2 regions of the Neobacillus sp. MER 74 genome follow, and region 1 is predicted to be linked to the other one. Evidence: predicted binding sites of a transcription regulator. Region 1 holds the regulator's gene; the other holds the start of a gene.
What was found. Region 1 encodes Rex, which represses fermentation and respiration genes when NADH is low (regulators of the CRP and FNR family bind a similar motif). Its sites were predicted from a motif close to TTGTGAAATATTTCACAA; they were not measured.

Region 1 (5,836 bases):
TACGAACCGATACCCGAGAAATGCCGACCACCTTTACAACGTCCTCTGTTGAAAACGGAGCATTTTTTAATTCCTGAATGGCTTCCCAAATTTGTTTTAAGGTGTCTTTTGTCAATCCTTTCGGGAGGTCTTCGATAAGAGACTTTTCCTCTCGGTGCAGGATCTGCTGGTCCAGTACGTCTTGATTAATTACATGTTGTGTCTGAATAATCTCTGTTTGGTTCTTATAGTCAACTAACGCTCTGCTAAATCGGTCAAATTCAAAAGGTTTAATTAAATAATCTACAGCTCCGTACCTCAAGGCTTTTTTAATCCGCTCCATGTCTGACGCTGCTGAAATAATAATTACATCGGTCTCTTTCTCATTTTCGCGGAGGTAGGTTAACAGCTCTAAACCTAGTTTCCCCGGCATAAATATATCAAGCAAGATAAGATCTATTTCTAGCTTTTCCAATTTCATAATCGCCTCATCTACAGATGCAGCCATTGCCATCAATTTAAATCCAGGGACCTGCTCAAGATAGCGTTTATTGAATTCAGCCACCATTGGATCGTCATCAACGATCATCACTCGGATCATTTCTGTCCCCCTCCCCATCATATGGTATATACACGGCGAAAACGGTCCCTTTTTCAGGCTTTGATGATAGAATTAAATCCCCGTCCAACTTTTTAACCGCCTGCGAAACGAGATACAATCCTAATCCTCTATTTTCGCCTTTTGTGGAGAATCCTTTGTTGAAAATTTGGTTTTGTATTTCTTCACTCATCCCTTTTCCGGTATCTTTTACTTCAATTGTTAAAATATCATCTGCATAATCAAGGGAAACTGTTACTTTTTTGAGTGGACAACCGCTCACAGCCATAATCGCATTATCAATTAAATTACCTAAAATCGTAATCAGTTCATGTGTTATATCAGAATCCTCGGGTTGAGGAATTGGTTGTTCACACAAAACTGATAACTCTGTCCCCGATTCCCTTGCATAACTTAACTTTCCAATTAAAAAGCCTGCTAATACAGGGTCCTTTATTTTTTTGGTCACAAAGCCAATTTCGTTATTGCGATGATTAACCGTTTCATTGATGTATTCAACAACTTTTTCATAATACCCTGTATGGACCATCCCTAAAATAACATGAAGCTTATTCATATATTCGTGTGCCTGGGCTCGAAGTGCATCGGCGTAAGTTCTCACTCCAGTCAGTTCTTCGGCGAGTACTTGTATTTCTGTTTTATCGCGAAAAGTTGCAATGGCCCCTACGACCTTATTCCCAACAATAACAGGGACTCGATTAGTTAAAATGGTCATTCCATTTAAATTCTGTTCTTCATCCAATTCAGCTTTACCCGTTTGTAAGAGATCTTTTAAGCGCGTGGTAGACAAATACCTTTCTATATTTACCCCCATCGGATTATCCGGCAGTCCTGCCTTGTGAAACATCTTTAAAGCAGCTCGGTTGACAAGTGTTATCTTTGACTCTTGATCAACCGCGACAATTCCTTCTCTGACGGATTGAAGCATAGCGCTTCTTTCTTCTAATAATTTTGCGATCGCAAACGGCTCAAGCCCAAGTAAGATTTTTTTGATATATCTAGCTAAAATAACAGCCCCAAGAACACCGATTAATAGACCGATCAGGGTTCCAATATAGATCCCAGTTCGGCTCTTTTTGACGGCCTTTTCCACATTATCCAGCGAAATCCCAACGGCCACTGCCCCGATTTGTTTCCCTTTTTCGTCCTTAATGGGTGTAAAAGAGCGTAATGAAGGTCCCAGCGATCCCTTTGATATTGACGCATGCTCTCTTCCTTTTAAAACAGGTCCTTCATCTCCACCCCTGAATGGCAACCCTATTTTATTACTGTCGGGGTGGGATTTTCGAATGGCATTCATATCCATCACGACAATAAAGTAAACATTTGTAACTTTCCTCATTTCATTTGCATAGCTTTGAATGTCCTTTTCATCGCGTTTCCCACTCATCGCCTCAATCACAAGCGGACTATGTGCAACCATGCGAGCTACACTTCTTGCTTGCTCCGCCTGATTCTTTTCCGTCTCTGAAGCAATTCTGGAACTTATAAGTAAATCCGTTATCAACAGCGAAAAAGTAACCACTACACAAACGAATACAATAATTACTGATTTTAAACTCCATCTGCCCCTTCTCATATTTCCCTCCAGCTGTGCCGGGTGTCAGGCACCATCTTGATCATCCCTTGATGACAATGTAATCATTCAGGTAAGTAAACGCAAAAAAGCTGCAAAGCTTGCTATGACAGAACTTTGCAGCATTGGAAGCTTTCTTTAACTTATCAGTAATATGGCTCCTGCTAAAATAGGGGTCAGGACCATCGCACTTTTTAACACGGGCTGAGGTGCAAAGTCCGTAAACTTGGCCCCGACATAAGAACCAATCATGGTTCCTGCCACCACTTCAAATAACAATGGGAAGTTCAAGTATCCTTGAAAATAATAGCCAGCTCCCCCTGCTAAAGCGATGGGCAGAATAACAAGCATGGTTGTACCCACAGATTGTTTAAGCGTAAGTCCCAAGATTAAAAGCAGTCCGATTTGAATGAACGGTGCAGCACCAATCCCAAATGTCCCAGACAACAACCCGGTAACCAAACCGACTAGCGCTGCTTTCTTAATGAGAAGAAGGTTGCTCGGTTCGTCTTTTTTATAGTTTGCCTTAATTTTTTGAACGATAAACAATCGTACGACCAAGATCAAAGCGGATAGAAACAACATCCCTGCGGTTAACCAATGCAAGGAATGGATGGGAATCAAACCAGCTAGCTTTGAACCAAAATAGGAAGCAATCGACCCAAAGCCTCCGACAATTAGACCCGTTTTAATCGAAATATTTCCTTGTCGAAAATGACTGTACGCACCTGACAAGGTAGTAAACACCATGGCAGCTAAAGATGTCCCTAAAGCGACATGGATGGGAACTCCAAAAACCACTGTTAAAATGGCAATAATAAAGCCAGAACCTCCTGCTCCGACAAATCCTAATAATACCCCAAGTACAAACATAGTCAGCACGACCGCCAACTTCATCCCCTCCAATTGCAAAAACCCTAGATGTCACTCTAGGGAATGTGTGATCTATAATCCCGATAGTAATCGCTTGCAAATAAACTACCTACATCTTAGTCCAGCCCTCAGTATTTTGATAGATTATGTAATTAAAAAAAGCAGGGTATGAAGCATACAAAAGAGCTCTCCACAAATGTTGTGAAAAGCTCTTAACTAAATTACTATTCTTCTTCCTCTAATTCCACCGTCGGATAATGCTTTAAAAAATAAACAAGCGATTGCAGTTCCACTGCTAAGTCAATATGATGGACTCTAATTTGCGGGGGAACATTTAAGCGTGCTGGCGTAAAGTTTAATATTCCCTTTATATTTGCACTCACAAGTCGATCAGTAATCATCTGTGCAACTGGGGCTGGAACCGTTAATATCGCAACGGATATACCTCCCTCAGATAAAACCTTCTCCAATTCATCCATTTGATAAACCGGGACCTCGCGAATTTTCGTTCCCATTTTTTCTGGATCCACATCAAAGGCACATTCTATTTTCGTGTTATTATTCTTTAAAAAATTATAGTTTAAAAATGCTGTGCCCAGATTCCCTACCCCTATTAAAGCAACCTTTGTTAATTCATCCTGGTCCAAGGTTTTACGAAAGAAGGAAATCAAATAATTGACATTATACCCATAACCTTTTTTTCCTAAAGCTCCGAAATAAGAAAAATCGCGGCGAATCGTGGCTGAGTCGACCTTTACGGCTTCACTTAGTTCGGCTGATGAAACCCTTTGCTTACCGGAAGAATGCAGGTTTTTAAGAAATCGGTAATAAAGGGGCAGCCGTTTGGCTGTCGCCTGTGGTATTTTCATTGTTTCATTACTCATAATCTCCCACACCCCATGGATAATTTAGTTAAAAATCATTTAACTTTTTCGTTTCTCTTAAAATCACCATTTTTACCGCCTGTTTTTTCGACAAGATATGTAGGGCCAATCACCATACCTTTATCAACAGCTTTACACATATCATAAACCGTTAAAGCGCATGCTGACGCAGCTGTTAACGCTTCCATTTCTACACCTGTATTCCCCTTGGTTTTAACGGCTGCCGATATATTTAAGCGATAATTCTCTTCTGTGTCCTGCTCCCAGGAAAAAGATATATTAACCCCCGTTAAGGGGATCGGATGACACATCGGAATCAAATCCCACGTCTTCTTTGCTGCCATGACCGCAGCTACCTGTGCCACTGCTAAGACATCACCTTTTTTTATCGCGTGATTCGTAATTCTATCGTAAATTTCTTTCCTAACTGTAATACTGGAATGAGCAAGTGCCGTCCGTGCTGTTTCTGGCTTATCACTGACATCGACCATTTTTGCTCGGCCTTCTTCATTAAAATGCGTTAATTCTGCCATATAAATAATCCTCCCTTCAAATCATACACTATTTTTCCTTATCTGTCTGTGAAACTTTGAACGAAATTCAAGGTTTTTGCCGATTTAACACCTTCATCCACCTAATCTGCGCCTCAGTTTATTGCCGATATACGGGGAATAAGGTACACTAAACCTATGTAATAGAGGTGAAAAAGAATGATTTTGTTACAGGTTAATCAACTACAAAAATATTATGGTGCTGACCTAATTTTATCGAATATTAAATTAGAATTACAAACTCGAGACCGTGTGGCTCTAGTTGGTCGCAACGGGGCAGGAAAATCAACATTATTGAAGATTATTGCTGGCCACTTGTCACATGATGGCGGTGAAATCATCAAACCAAAAGAAGTAATGATTGGCTATTTAGCCCAAAATACTGGTTTAGAGTCCACTTTGTCGATATGGGACGAGATGTTGACTGTATTTGAACCGCTGCGTTTAATGGAAAAGTCACTTCGGGCCCTTGAAGAGCAAATGGCCGATCCTAATGTATTTGATGATACTGGAAGATACGAGAGAATCCTAAAAGAGTACGACCATCTTCAAGTGAAATTTAAGGAGCAGGGTGGATATCAATACGAGGCAGAGCTCCGTTCTGTACTCCATGGGTTAAATTTCCCTGATAAATCCTTGATGATATCAAGTTTAAGCGGCGGACAGAAAACGCGTCTTGCCCTTGGTAAACTGCTATTAACTAAGCCTGATATCTTAATATTGGACGAGCCGACCAACCATCTTGATATTGATACCCTGTCCTGGCTGGAGCAATATTTACAAAGTTATCACGGGGCCATTTTGATTGTTTCCCATGACCGCTATTTTTTAGATAAGGTGGTTACGCAGGTATATGAAGTGTCCCGCAAGCAAATTCAACGATTCACAGGCAACTATAGTGCCTACCTAGATCAAAAAGCGGCCAATTATGAGCGTGATTTAAAGCTTTTTGAAAAGCAACAGCAAGAGGTGGCAGATCTTCAGGATTTTATCAACCGGAATTTGGCACGTGCATCAACGACCAAACGAGCCCAAAGCCGCCGCAAAAAGTTAGAGAAGATGGAACTGATGGACCGCCCCTTAGGAGATGAAAAATCGGCAAACTTCTCGTTTGAAATTGAAAAACAAAGCGGCAATGACGTGTTAACGGTCGATTCCCTTGCTGTCGGTTATCAGGGCGAAAAGGTCTCAGAAGCCATTTCATTTCGTGCCTATAAAGGAGAAAGCATTGCCTTAGTTGGCCCAAATGGAATTGGTAAATCAACCTTATTAAAAACAATTATTAAAAAGCTTCCTGCCCTAGACGGAACCATTCTCTATGGAACAAACCTTTCCATCGGATATTACGATCAGG
Region 2 (5,836 bases), on a different contig from region 1:
ATGCCTGAAGATATCAAAGATCGATTTAACTTAAGTAAAGGTGCCTTTAAAAGAGCGCTTGGAAAACTAATGAAGGAGGGCAGGGTATACCAAGAGGGCAGCTGGACATATGTGAAGAAAGATTAATGTTTTTACATACTCTTTTCAAATTGACAGAAACTAAGTGTGAAACTATTTGAAAGGGGTAAGGTTATGCCGCACACTTCAGACAACGACAAAAAAGCGAAAGACAACAATGCCCTTCGCCATGAAAAGAATATGATGCGTGAAAAAAACCGTCAAGCTGGAAAAAATCAATATTCCAAGAAGACAGATCATAAATAAGAAAAGCGGAACGCCCTGTTCAGCGGCGTATGGCCTGGAGCTAGACAATTTTCAAAGTGAGTGAGGAATCCACCTCACTCACTTTTTGGTATTTTATTTAAGAAGAAAATGGAGATGGTACCAGCACCTGTATGGGACCCAATAGCCGAACCGATTGATGATATAAAAACTTCGATCGGATGGAATTCTTCTTCAATCATCGCTTTCATTTCTATAGCGTATTCTTCACAATCCGCGTGGCTAATTCCAATGACTTGATTATTCATTTCTGAGCCGCGGTCCTTCATGATTTCAATGATCCGGCGCATCACTTTTTTCTTCCCGCGTATTTTTTCAATTGGGACGAGTCTGCCGTCCTCTACATTGAGGATAGGCTTAATATTCAATAATCCTCCTAGAAATGCAGAGGCTTTGGATACACGCCCTCCTTTTGCTAAATAATCAAGATCTTCCACTGTAAAAAGATGTTCCATATGAGTGCATCTAAATTGCACATCTTCTAAGATTTTTTCTTTTTCAATATTTTTAGCAGCAAGAACGGCTGCTTCTCGAACCACAAGACCAATTCCAAGCGAAGCACATTTGGTATCGACAATTGTTAAATTAAAATTTGGATATTTTTCCTTCACTTGGTCAAGAATCATAACAGCAGTTGAATATGTACCAGATAATTCTGAAGAAAAGGCTATGTATATCCCGTCTTCACCTTTTTCTGCCATTTCGGTAAATACTTCCTCGAACAGAAGTGGAGAGACTTGAGATGTTTTTGGAACAATTCCACTACGAATTGTTTCATATACAGTGTTCGGATCAATTGATTTTACATCTTCATACTCATTGCCATTAATCTCTACTTTTAAAGGAAATAATGTTACTTGGTGCTCTTCATAAAAACTTTTTGGTAAATCGCATGCGCTATCAGCTAGTATTTGTACCTGCATATAGCTCACCTGCTTTCAAACAATTTATAGTTTCAGTTTATCGGTTTAACAATAAAAATACAATTATCTATCACAGAAAACATTTCAATGGATTCATATTCTCTCAGGTAAAGGGGTAATAGATATGATTTGGCTTCAGATAAAGAAGCTTGGAGTGGTAGCAGCGGGTTCCTTGTTGGGCGCCTTAGCGATGAATTTATTTTTGGTACCTGCAAATATTTACTCAAGTGGATTTACAGGAATAGCCCAATTACTTTCAAAAGTGTTAAGTGACTATACACCAATACATGTGTCTCTAGGATTTTTATTACTATTGCTGAATATTCCTGTGGCTATTTTAGGATGGAAAAGGGTGGGAAAATCTTTTACAGTATACAGCTTTATTAGCGTTGCACTGTCTTCATTATTTTTGATACTTATCCCAATCAAACAGGTTTCAAATGATATCCTTCTAAATGCAGTTTTTGGTGGAGTCATCCAAGCCGTTGGTGTTGGAATTACGTTGAAATGGGGAGCATCAACAGGCGGTGTAGACATCATTGCTATGGTTTTATCGAGAATGAAAGACAAGCCGATTGGACCCTATATGTTGGTCATAAATGGAGTGATTATTTTAACAGCAGGATTTTTGTATGGCTGGGAAAAAGCTCTTTATACGCTTGTAACATTATATACTTCGACAAGAGTGATTGACGCTATCCATACTAGGCATGCAAAACTTACGGCAATGATTATTACAAAAAAGGCGGATGTAATGAAAAAAGCCATACAAGAAAAACTTGTAAGAGGAATTACAATCCTTCCTGCCAAAGGGGCATTTTCAAACGAAGCGAGAGAAATGTTAATGATCGTCATTACACGATACGAACTGTTTGATTTGGAAAGAATCCTTAAGGAAGTAGATCCCAACGCATTTACAAATATTATTCAAACCACTAATATCTACGGATTCTTTAGAAAAGAGTAAAGTGAAAAGAGGAAGCACCTTATTAGCGCTTCCTCTTTCCGCTTTTCTGTTAAGACAGTTGATCAAGCTCTTGTTGCATTTGTTGGAGCTGTGCCTGCTCTGCTACAGTGGAATTTGCATAAGCAGAACTTAATGCATTTTTCGCTTTCGCCACAGCAGAATCAAGTTCAGCAGGGTTGGCTGAGTTTGCCATTTCAACAAATCTTCGTGCTTCTTGGAACAATTGGTTTCCCATGATTATATTCCTCCAAGCGAGGATTCTTGCACATTGGCCATCTTCTGAGCTTCCGCTTCAGCATAGGTCATGTGATAGGGAATACGCTCCGCATGTTTACTGACCGTATCCGCTCCTTGCTGGACAAAGCGTTTTGATTTGTTTCGTTTACCCATTCGAATCCCTCCAATATGCTCAAGGCTTCTTTTTGAAACAGCATCGCTGCCTCAAAAAATAGTATGTACCAAAATGGGGATGTTCATTTAGGTAAACAATGGCGAAGGGGGTTAAAATTTTATATTTAACAAATCTGCCAAATATTTACCCACTCCATCTTCTTCATTGCTTAAGGTAACATGATTGGCAATGTTTTTTACCTTATCAATGGCATTTCCCATCGCAATTCCGTGACCGGCATATTCAAGCATTTCTAAGTCGTTGTCTTCGTCGCCAAACGCAATAACCCGCTCGGCAGGAATGCCAAAGTAATCAGACGCTTTTTTTAGCCCGACAGCCTTGTTTAAGCCAACTTTAATAATCTCAACCACATGCCAAGGTGCTGCCCAACTACGGTGATCAATCACTTCCGCATGGACTGCAGATAAATGATCGCGAATGGTTTTTAGCTGATCTTCATCTGTATGAATTAACAAACTTGTTGGTGATTCCTTTAAATATTCTGCTAAATCTCCGGTAGTAATGTTAGGATTTCCAAAATTAAAAATGTCTAAAAGCTTTTCATCATGATAGTGGAAATACACATCATCAATTACTTCAGCGATAATATTATGAAAATGAAAGCTCCTGCACGCTTCAACAATTTCATGTGCAACCTTGATATCTAGTGGTTGGTGATAGCCCCAGTTTGGCTTTCCGGGGTAATGCATAAACGCACCATTAAAATTAACAATCGGTGTGTCTAAATTCAATTCACGATAGTACATCTCGCAGGAACGAAAAGGCCGCCCCGTTGCAATCATGACGATATGACCTAATTCTCTTGCCTTTTTAATAATTTCTTTTGTTTTTAAAGATATCGTCTTATCATCTTTCAATAAAGTTCCATCTAAATCTAATGCAATTAAGTGTCTATTTGCCATAAGAACTCCTTCTAATATTAATTTCATCGCTAATATAAATGGTGCTTTAGGAAAAATTTTATATTCATGATACACTGCTAATAAAGAATTTTCATACTCCAAGGACCCTTATTATTTCTATATTCACTATGTTAACAAGTTTATAACGAAACTGTAAAAAAATTCACACCAAAAGGTATAAAAAAACTATATACTTTTTTTTATGAAGTCTCAATTTTAATGATATCAAAGATATTTGCTATAATAATTTTAGGTCAAAGACATTTGAGGAGTGAAAGAAAAATGAATGAAGAACTAAAAGAGAATATATTGGGTGCGTTAGAGTTAGTTATTGACCCTGAACTAGGAGTAGATATCGTAAACTTAGGGTTAGTATATGATACGGAAATGGATGAAGAAGGGAACGTAACCATTACGATGACATTAACATCAATGGGCTGCCCGCTTGCGGGTACGATTGTGGACCAAGTTAAACGAGCATTGGCTGATATCCCAGAAATAAAAGAGGTTGAAGTAAATATTGTTTTCAATCCTCCTTGGAATAAAGATATGATGTCACGTTATGCGAAAATTGCCTTAGGTATTCGCTAGAAAACAGCAGAATTTTCTGCTGTTTTTTTTATTCTTCATTTTTTAGACATATTTATTTGCATGGAATGTGAGAAAGTTCACTTTTTTCGAACATAACCACCTTTATAATACATTTAAATAAGGCTATCTGATTAAAAGCCAGTATTAGGAGGCATATTCAATATGAATTTTAGCCGAGATTTTAATAAAGACCCATTTATCGTTATTTGGGAACTCACTAGAGCATGCCAATTAAAGTGCCTGCACTGCCGTGCGGATGCCCAGTATAGAAGAGATCCACGTGAACTATCGTTAGAAGAAGGAAAAAAATTAATTGATCAAATATATGAAATGAACAATCCAATGCTTGTTTTTACAGGCGGGGACCCGTTGATGAGAGAAGATGTTTTTGAAATTGCAAAATATGCAGTTGAAAAAGGTGTACGGGTATCAATGACGCCAAGTGCGACACCGAATGTAACCAAAGAAGCTATTGAGAAGGCGAAAGAAGTCGGTCTAGCACGTTGGGCATTTAGTATCGATGGTCCTAAAGCTGAGATTCATGATCATTTTAGGGGAACTGCAGGTTCCTTCGACCTTACCATGGAAAAAATAAAATATTTGCATGAAGTAGGATTACCTATTCAAATTAATACGGTAATTTCCCGTTACAATATTGACTACCTTGATGAAATGGCAAAAATGGTAGAGGAATTTGGCTGTGTGCTTTGGAGTGTCTTTTTCCTAGTTCCAACAGGAAGAGGTCAAGAATCGGATATGATTTCTCCTGTTCAACATGAAAAAGTTTTTAGATGGTTATACGATTTAAGTAAGCGCGTTTCTTTTGATATCAAAACGACAGAGGCAATGCACTACCGACGGGTTGTGATTCAACAGAAAATGCGTGAAGCGAAAGAAACAACCGATGATATCGAGTATTTAAGTGCTTTAACAGAAAAAGGATTAACAGGTTCCATTGACGGATTGGGACGGGCTCCAAAAGGTGTTAATGATGGTAACGGTTTTGTGTTTATCTCCCATATTGGAGATGTATATCCAAGTGGACTATTACCAGTGAAAGCGGGGAATATTCGTGAAACCCCGTTGGCAGAAATTTACCGTGAATCACCAATATTTAAATCACTAAGGAACCCTGACCTCTTTAAAGGAAAATGCGGTGTTTGTGAATTCCGTCATGTGTGCGGAGGGTCAAGGTCAAGGGCCTATGCGATGACAGGAGATTATCTAGAAAGCGAGCCATTCTGCGTTTATATTCCAAAAGCATTAAGAGAGAAGCAAGTTCAGGATAATTAGATAAATAGGACAAGGCTGGCCGATTATAATGAGACAGCCTTGTCTGTAATGTTATGGAAAATAAAAAAAGACGGCATCCATACTATTCAATATTGCAATAGACTGCCGAACAATTTTCACAATCGATTTCATTTTTTAAGTATTGTAAATCCAAAATGGATATTTTTCCTTTTTTAACAGAAATGATTTTATCCTTTTTTAGTTCACTTAGAATCCGGTTTGTACTTTCACGGGATGTACCGCAGAAATTAGCCAGTTCTTGGTTTGTAAGCGGAAGATCAATTAGAATTCCGTTATCTTTTTGAATACCATAACTATTTGTCATTCGGATAAGAGTTGAAAATAGTGCCCCGCGTTTCCCATTTAGGACAAGATCGCGAAACTTTGTTTGCGTTTTACGGAAATG

Region 2: M3610_RS03260 (TIGR04053 family radical SAM/SPASM domain-containing protein) is a predicted target of Rex. The motif match lies at 4,203-4,220, and genes of this name have one in related genera.

The regions. Positions count from the first base shown of each region.
Region 1 covers NZ_JAMAUV010000030.1:4,406-10,241, reverse strand. The annotation lists gene M3610_RS25035 (response regulator) at 1-580, opposite strand, end outside; gene dcuS (DcuS/MalK family sensor histidine kinase) at 558-2,177, opposite strand; gene M3610_RS25025 (sulfite exporter TauE/SafE family protein) at 2,313-3,065, opposite strand; gene M3610_RS25020 (redox-sensing transcriptional repressor Rex) at 3,272-3,931, opposite strand; gene moaC (cyclic pyranopterin monophosphate synthase MoaC) at 3,967-4,464, opposite strand; gene M3610_RS25010 (ABC transporter ATP-binding protein) at 4,642-5,836, shown strand, end outside.
Region 2 covers NZ_JAMAUV010000001.1:661,061-666,896, reverse strand. The annotation lists gene M3610_RS03300 (CvfB family protein) at 1-126, shown strand, start outside; gene M3610_RS03295 (DUF3941 domain-containing protein) at 193-324, shown strand; gene M3610_RS03290 (DegV family protein) at 399-1,265, opposite strand; gene M3610_RS03285 (YitT family protein) at 1,390-2,232, shown strand; gene M3610_RS03280 (DUF3813 domain-containing protein) at 2,282-2,467, opposite strand; gene M3610_RS03275 (hypothetical protein) at 2,470-2,622, opposite strand; gene M3610_RS03270 (Cof-type HAD-IIB family hydrolase) at 2,734-3,546, opposite strand; gene M3610_RS03265 (metal-sulfur cluster assembly factor) at 3,829-4,137, shown strand; gene M3610_RS03260 (TIGR04053 family radical SAM/SPASM domain-containing protein) at 4,300-5,430, shown strand; gene M3610_RS03255 (Crp/Fnr family transcriptional regulator) at 5,513-5,836, opposite strand, start outside.